One region of the Paenibacillus sp. FSL R10-2734 genome, then DNA from elsewhere that is predicted to be linked to it. Evidence: riboswitches for the same ligand, from Rfam matches in the RefSeq annotation. Region 1 holds a riboswitch; each other region holds the start of a gene.
What was found. A riboswitch is a leader RNA that binds a small molecule or an ion and turns the genes downstream of it on or off. The one in region 1 is predicted to bind cyclic di-AMP.
Positions count from the first base shown of each region.

Region 2: another riboswitch for cyclic di-AMP. It lies ahead of NSS67_RS02215 (C40 family peptidase); the one in region 1 lies ahead of NSS67_RS17375 (APC family permease).
Region 3: another riboswitch for cyclic di-AMP. It lies ahead of NSS67_RS02570 (ubiquitin-like domain-containing protein); the one in region 1 lies ahead of NSS67_RS17375 (APC family permease).

Region 1 is NZ_CP150170.1:3,954,447-3,956,716, reverse strand. It holds gene NSS67_RS17375 (APC family permease) at 1-1,031, opposite strand, end outside; cyclic di-AMP (ydaO/yuaA leader) riboswitch at 1,155-1,312, opposite strand; gene NSS67_RS17370 (disulfide oxidoreductase) at 1,510-1,974, opposite strand; gene NSS67_RS17365 (DsbA family protein) at 1,971-2,270, opposite strand, start outside.
Region 2 is NZ_CP150170.1:480,034-482,303, forward strand. It holds gene NSS67_RS02210 (hypothetical protein) at 1-823, shown strand, start outside; cyclic di-AMP (ydaO/yuaA leader) riboswitch at 1,038-1,175, shown strand; gene NSS67_RS02215 (C40 family peptidase) at 1,229-1,657, shown strand; cyclic di-AMP (ydaO/yuaA leader) riboswitch at 2,018-2,159, shown strand; gene NSS67_RS02220 (C40 family peptidase) at 2,165-2,270, shown strand, end outside.
Region 3 is NZ_CP150170.1:553,272-555,541, forward strand. It holds gene NSS67_RS02570 (ubiquitin-like domain-containing protein) at 77-1,234, opposite strand; cyclic di-AMP (ydaO/yuaA leader) riboswitch at 1,516-1,745, opposite strand; gene NSS67_RS02575 (TatD family hydrolase) at 1,942-2,270, opposite strand, start outside.

The sequences.
Region 1 (2,270 bases):
AGACGGTCACCACGGACCATAAAAGCATGTGGCATATATTTGTCTTTTGCAAACATAAAGGCGAGCAATGGAAATGCTGAGTAAGCTGTATTAGCTGCCAAGAACAAGATCACTGCAGTGATACCTTGAATAAAAAAGTACAAGGTGCCGCGACCAAAGGTCGATTCAGCAATCTGCGAAACAACAGTAGCTTTTTCGTCAGGCACGATTCCGTACCAATACGCTAACAGTGTGATACCCGTAAACATAAAGCCAAGTATGATCCCCATGATCATTAAAGTCTTGGCTGCGTTCTTTTCTGCTGGTGCTTTAAAGTTTGGAATCGCATTTGATACGGCCTCTACACCTGTGAGTGCCGAACAGCCAGAGCTAAAAGCTTTTAACAGCAGAAACAAACTGACATTGGATACAGCAGCACCTATTTCAGGTACATGTGCATGCACGCCACCTAGCGCATATTTGATAATACCGGAGATGATCAGAACTACAATCGAAACCACAAACAAATACACTGGGATTGCGATGAATGAAGCTGATTCTGTAACTCCGCGAAGATTAACTAAAGTTAGAAGAATAATAACTGATACTGCAATGAGAACGGTATGATTGTGTAGACTTGGAAAAGCAGATGTGATTGCATCCGTCCCTGCCGAAGCACTAACTGCTACAGTCAGAATGTAATCCACTAATAAAGACCCTCCTGCTAGGAGACCTGTCGGTATACCAAGATTACTCTTGGCTACGATGTATGCTCCGCCTCCTTGCGGATAAGCATAAATCGTCTGCCGATAGGATAATATCAGGATGGCCAGCAGGCCCAATACGGCTAATGCAATTGGCAGGGAATACCAGATGGCAGTAAATCCTGCAGCCACTAGTACAATTAGAATTTGTTCGGTTCCGTAGGCTACAGACGAGAGCGCATCAGAAGACAGGACAGCCAGTGCTTTCACCTTGGATAACTTTTCATGATCCAGTTCGTTCGACTTCATCGGGCGACCGATCAATAATCGTTTTACCTTGCTTACCATTGTGGATACAGTTCCTTTCTTTGAGAGCGGAAACGGAGATTCCGTGCGCTGTTTTCATTGGTGGATTTCATAAATGCAGACACTAAAAATAGCATACGGAAATGATCCGCATGCTATGCATGGTCATTATCCCACCTTGCTTACGAGGTTAGCTGGCGGATTCGGGCTGTGGTATAGCCCTACGGTACAAGTCCAATTGACCCTTTCCGATTCACCCCATTGGCACAAATGCCAAGATTGGTTCCCCCGATTTTCCTAAGAAAATTCAGCGCATATTCAACTTCTCACAAGGACTAATATTAGTCTACAAAGTGTATACAGTAAAGCGTGAAAAAAAATGAAAAAAGAATGAAAAAACATCCAATAAGCGCAAATATAGCGTCTTATTGGATGCTCTCTTTCATTCTCTTTAATTATCCCTCTGCACCGTGTTTTTAATCGATTTTCATATTTCTTTTGGATCACACAAAGTTAAAAATCAAAATCCTATGCTTTCCTCTGTATCTATCTCCATCACTTCTTCTTTCTCGCGTCCGTACCATAGTAAAATACTAATCAAAGCAAATGCGATTAACGCAAGGAAAGGAATCGTAATAAATCCGAAAAAGTTCAAGTAATCCTTATTACACGGAACACCTATCGTACAAGGAAGAATTTTACTTAACGCAGGGATCTTTTGTTCCGCATAATGATAGATCGAGATACTGCCACCAATCAAGCTTAATGGAAGTACATATGGGATGATGCGTTTATCCCCTCGAAACGTCGCGATACCCAATAGGATCAACTGAGGATACATGAAAATTCGCTGGAACCAGCAAAGCTTACAAGGTTCATATTTCAATACTTCACTCAGATATAAGCTGCCGGCGACAGCTACTAATGATACAAACCAGGCCAGATACAGGCAGTTACGCTTGCAGAAAGATAGGAATTTTGTCACTTTGCCTCCACAGCTTTTGCAGCGGCGTTAATTTCAGTTGTAATCGCTTCAATGTCGAATGGCTCAGCAGTTTTTACTCCATTAATGTAGAGTGATGGCGTAGTAGTCACACCTGAGTCGCTTGCCAACTGAATGCCTTTATTCAGCTCATCCGCATAAGTGCGCTCCTTGATGTCTTTACGAAGTAATTCGTAATCAATAGCTAACTTCTCTTTCTCCGCAAGGCTTACAAGGAAATCCTCAGTCGCCCATTCTACGCTTTCATCACCTTGTTGTGCATATACAGCATCATAGAA
Region 2 (2,270 bases), 3.5 Mb from region 1:
ATCGATAACCCGCGGCTGGCAAAGCATGAAGGAGCAATTTTATATTCTGATTCTGCTCTTCATCTACCGACTGCTCTGGGGCTACTTTATGTACGGTTTCATTCGGTCTGCTATCGTTCCAATTCTACTACGCTATCCAGATAAAGATGCTGGAGGCAGCGGAATGGGCAGACTACTCTATTATGTCGAAGGGCAGTTCAGCTTGAACACAGATCCTGCGATACGTACTTGGTTATGGATGTTCCTAGGGCTTGTTGTCTTGCGACTGCTACTCTCCCCCTTTATAAGGGCTGGATTACTGCATGAACTCCACCAGGAGCGAAAAGGAGAGCGTGGCCTGTTCTTTTTTCCCGGTATGAAGCTTTATGGATTGCCAGTGTTTATCTTCAGTCTAATTGAATGGGTGTTGGTTCTACTTCCGTTATATTGGCTTGCTCCAAAAATGTACGGGCTATTCTTATCCTCCTTTCTGAACTACTCTTTGTTGCTCCATCTAGTTCCATACGTATTGGCATGGCTTATATACATTTTTATCGTGCGTCTGTTTCTTCTATATATGCAGTTTGGTTATACCAGTGGTATGGGGATGTTCTCCTCCCTATTCATCTGCTTGAAGTCACTTTTTCCAGCAATAGGAATTTCCATCGTGCTTGGTGCAGGCGGTCTGCTCCTTCTGCTAGTGTGCGGACTAACTGGTATCTTCTGTCCTGGCCTACCCGCACTTCTTATTCGTCAACTCTCTTCACTGCCTTCAACACTCTTCAAAATGTGGGGGATCTCCGCACAATATCATCTATGGCGCAGTAAAGCATTTCCACAATAATTTTAAGCCTTGCAGAACATAATATAAAAGTCCCGGTTCCTGAATCAGGAGCTGGGACTCTTTTGCGTTATAGATAAATTATTAGGATTTGCAAAATGGTAAAGACTTTGTTACAATAAGTCCTGTTCCATTAGTAACAAGTTTGTAATCATTTGAAACGATTTCTACATAACTTCATGTATTTGTCGTAGTCATGTCGATAAGTCACTAACTGGTGCATAAAACGCCGAATTCCTTGCACCGGGAAGTGGGGGAACCATATTTTGGGTGAATTGATCTCGCTTTGCAGTGATCATAGGGAAACTTCTACCGAACCCTTAAGCTAACCTCACAGGCATTGGAAGGGGTACATTTTTTTTGAAGAACTTAAGAAAAGCATGCGTCGCTGCGACGCTAGGATTAGTAATGGCATTCTCTATTGGTGGTGGAAGCGCCTTTGCAGATTCGAAAATGGACAGTGTTATCTCAAAGACTATTGGAGTTGCCTATAAAACCGGAGGCACTAGCACTAAAGGATTTGACTGTTCTGGATTTACTACGTATGTATTCAAGAATATGGGTCTTTCTTTGCCCCGTACCTCAAAAGCTCAATATAATGTCGGAACTCCTATAGCTAAAAGCAAGCTGCGTTCAGGCGACTTGGTTTTCTTTAACACATTGGGTAGCGGCGTATCCCATGTTGGAATTTATGTTGGAAACGGTAAATTTGCACAATCTTCTTCTTCACGTGGTGTAACTATCACTTCACTTAGCCAGTCCTACTGGGCCAATCGCTACGTTGGTGCTAAAAGAGTAATGAGTACTTCCTCATATCAAGCTGTAGCCTACGATTAATACTTCCCCACAACTATAACCTCACAATTATAACTATATGAACCTGGATTTGATTATTGCCGTAATCGAATCCAGGTTTTCTTTTGCCTTATTATATTCTTTACACCACTAGAACGGGCTCTAAACACTTTTATTTGATAAATATTTCTATAAATATGAAAATTAGTTTAATATTATCGCTTACATATGCATTTTGTCTTTAAAAATACGAATTTTTCTGCATGATTATGTTAAAAACGATTGCCAAGCGGCACTCCGTTTGTTACAATAACTGCAGTAAGATTTTAGTAACATTTTTGTAATCATTAAGTTGTTATTTACAAAGGTTTTGTCATGTATTGATTACAAGCTATTCCTAATCAACAGTCTGAGCCGAGTTTCCTAACTATTAGGGAAACGGGGGAACCAACTTTGGGTGAATTGACCTCCATCTTTAGAGGGGTCATAGGGGACCTTCAACCGAACCCTTAAGCTAACCTCGTAGGCATCTGGAAGGGGTATAAACTTTTGAAGAAGAAGTTAGCAGCAGCTGTACTCAGCTTTTCCATTATCTTCACCATCGGAGCAGGAAGCGCTTTCGCGGATTCCAAAATGGATAAAGTGATCGACAAGA
Region 3 (2,270 bases), 3.4 Mb from region 1:
AAATGATCATCTGGCGTTCCTTAACGGTTATCATCACTATAGCTTATCAAAGGATAATTTGCAAAAAGCTTCGGCTCTAGTTAAGCTCCGGTTTCACAGGTCCAATCACATAAACGGTACGTGATTTACGACCGAAATTACGCACATGGCTCAGTGAATCGAAATAGACATCTACTTTATGGCCTTTAATGGCACCGCCAGTATCTTCTGCACGGCGGAATCCAAGCCCCTCGATATATACCCACCAGCCAATAGGAATTACATTTGGATCAACTGCAATCGTACGACCTTCCGTTACTCGTGTTCCGGAGGCAGTTTTGGTACCTATACCTGGCTCTGCTGACGAATATGCTGTCATGGAGACATTCTTAATCATCTTTTTGTACTCGAAGTCTACGCCAGCCTTGCTTGTGACGTTATTAGCCTTAGCGCTAGCATTAACTGTTTTGGTGTTTGATTTGGAAGTTGTTGTAGTCTTAGCTACAGCGGGCTTAGGAAGTGCTTTAGTACCAACGGCAATAATCTTATCTTTAGTTACCGTGTGTACTTCCTTACCAATCATGCGCATAGAGGCCAGTTCTCCGTCTTGATAGATCTTTTCAATATGCTGAATCATGACGCCTGGTTTGCCTGCCTGTGCCACTCTAACTGTTCCCACTGTAAGGGAGGGGTCTGCTGTCTTGATGACTCTGAAGGGTAAGTTTGTTGTTCGCTGAACGGTCTGTTTGTTGATGCGAACAATCTTAACCTCCATGTTGGCAGAAATAGTGGTTTCTAACGAAGGAAAAATCTTATCATGGCCTTCTAGGGAGAAGCCCAATTTGTCAATCGCTTTACCGATTGTGTCCTCGGTCGTATACAACGTTTTTGTTGCTCCGTCCGCAGTAAGACTAATTTTCTGCGCACGATTAATAACGACACGGTCACCGTCTTTTATTTCATCACTCAAACCAAAAGATAATTCATCATGCGGCTGCACCGGAATTTGCTCTTTCTCCAAGACATCACCAAGAAGTGATTCACGCGTTTGAAGCGTCTGTGTTTGCCCGTCTATTACTAAAAATAATTGTTTGTTACTTTGACCGTGTACGTACAGCAGAATAAGTAGCGCGATAGCAATTGAAATCACGCCCGCAAGTAAAAGTACCCGAGTATTTACTTGCTCCCACCGTAATGCGAAAGACCTGCTGGATGACTGCGAATCATGGGATACCTCTGGTTGGAATACGCCCATTCTCTCCATCCTCCTTACATAGCCCCGTCGTCAATTGTATATCATGAGGACTGAATTCCTTTGACGAAACTATTTGAGATTGTCACAGGACACGCACGTAATAACTTAGCGTCTCCTGCTCATGGATCGCCTGCTCGGCACAACTACTCCCACCCCTGTTATATAACAGTATGTAGGCAACATTCCGTTTATTCAAAAATAAAAAAGCCTAAAAAGAGTTCAACTGAGGACTCTTTCGTGGCTTCTCCAATGTCAGAATAGAGAATGCTTGTGCACGAGGTTGCCTCTCTTACTTGCGCTTACGGGGTTAGCTGTCGGGTTCGGACGAAAGAGAGACGCCCTATCTCAGGTCACCCGCTCATGGCGGTTGCCCTTAAATTCACCCCAAAGACCACGTAAAGAAATCAAATACTGTCCTGTGGCACGTCTTAGCCGTATTCAAGATACAGGCATGCGGCAGGTCAATATTGGTTCCCCCGTTCTCCATACGGAGACTCAGCGAGACGATCCATGATCAATGGCTGTCACTATAACACAGCTCACATCACTGAAAAGATGATATCCTGTTTTGATGCATGTTGTAAAGGACGATTCAACCACGTTTAAGCAAAAATTTGGTTAAAATATTGTAATATTCAGCCGTTTTTATATTAAAAAAGTTTAATATATCGGTGATTCTCTATTTTTCGCCTGTTTTACTCCCGTTTTCAGACAATCCCAAATCGTTCCAGTGCGTTCGCATACGTTATTTTTGCCAATTCTTCCCATGTTAACCCTTTAATTTCAGCCGCCGCCTCTGCTACCAGCTTCACATGAGCACTCTCATTTCGCTTCCCGCGATAGGGGTGTGGAGTCAAATATGGAGCATCCGTTTCGATCAATAATCGGTCCAGTGGGGTCTGCGCAAGCACTTCTTTTGGCACTCTTGCATTTTTGAACGTAATGGGTCCTCCAAACGATAAATGAAAACCCAGATTCAAGCACATTTTAGCCGTTTCCCAGCTTCCTGAGAACGAGTGCATCACACCTCCAACCT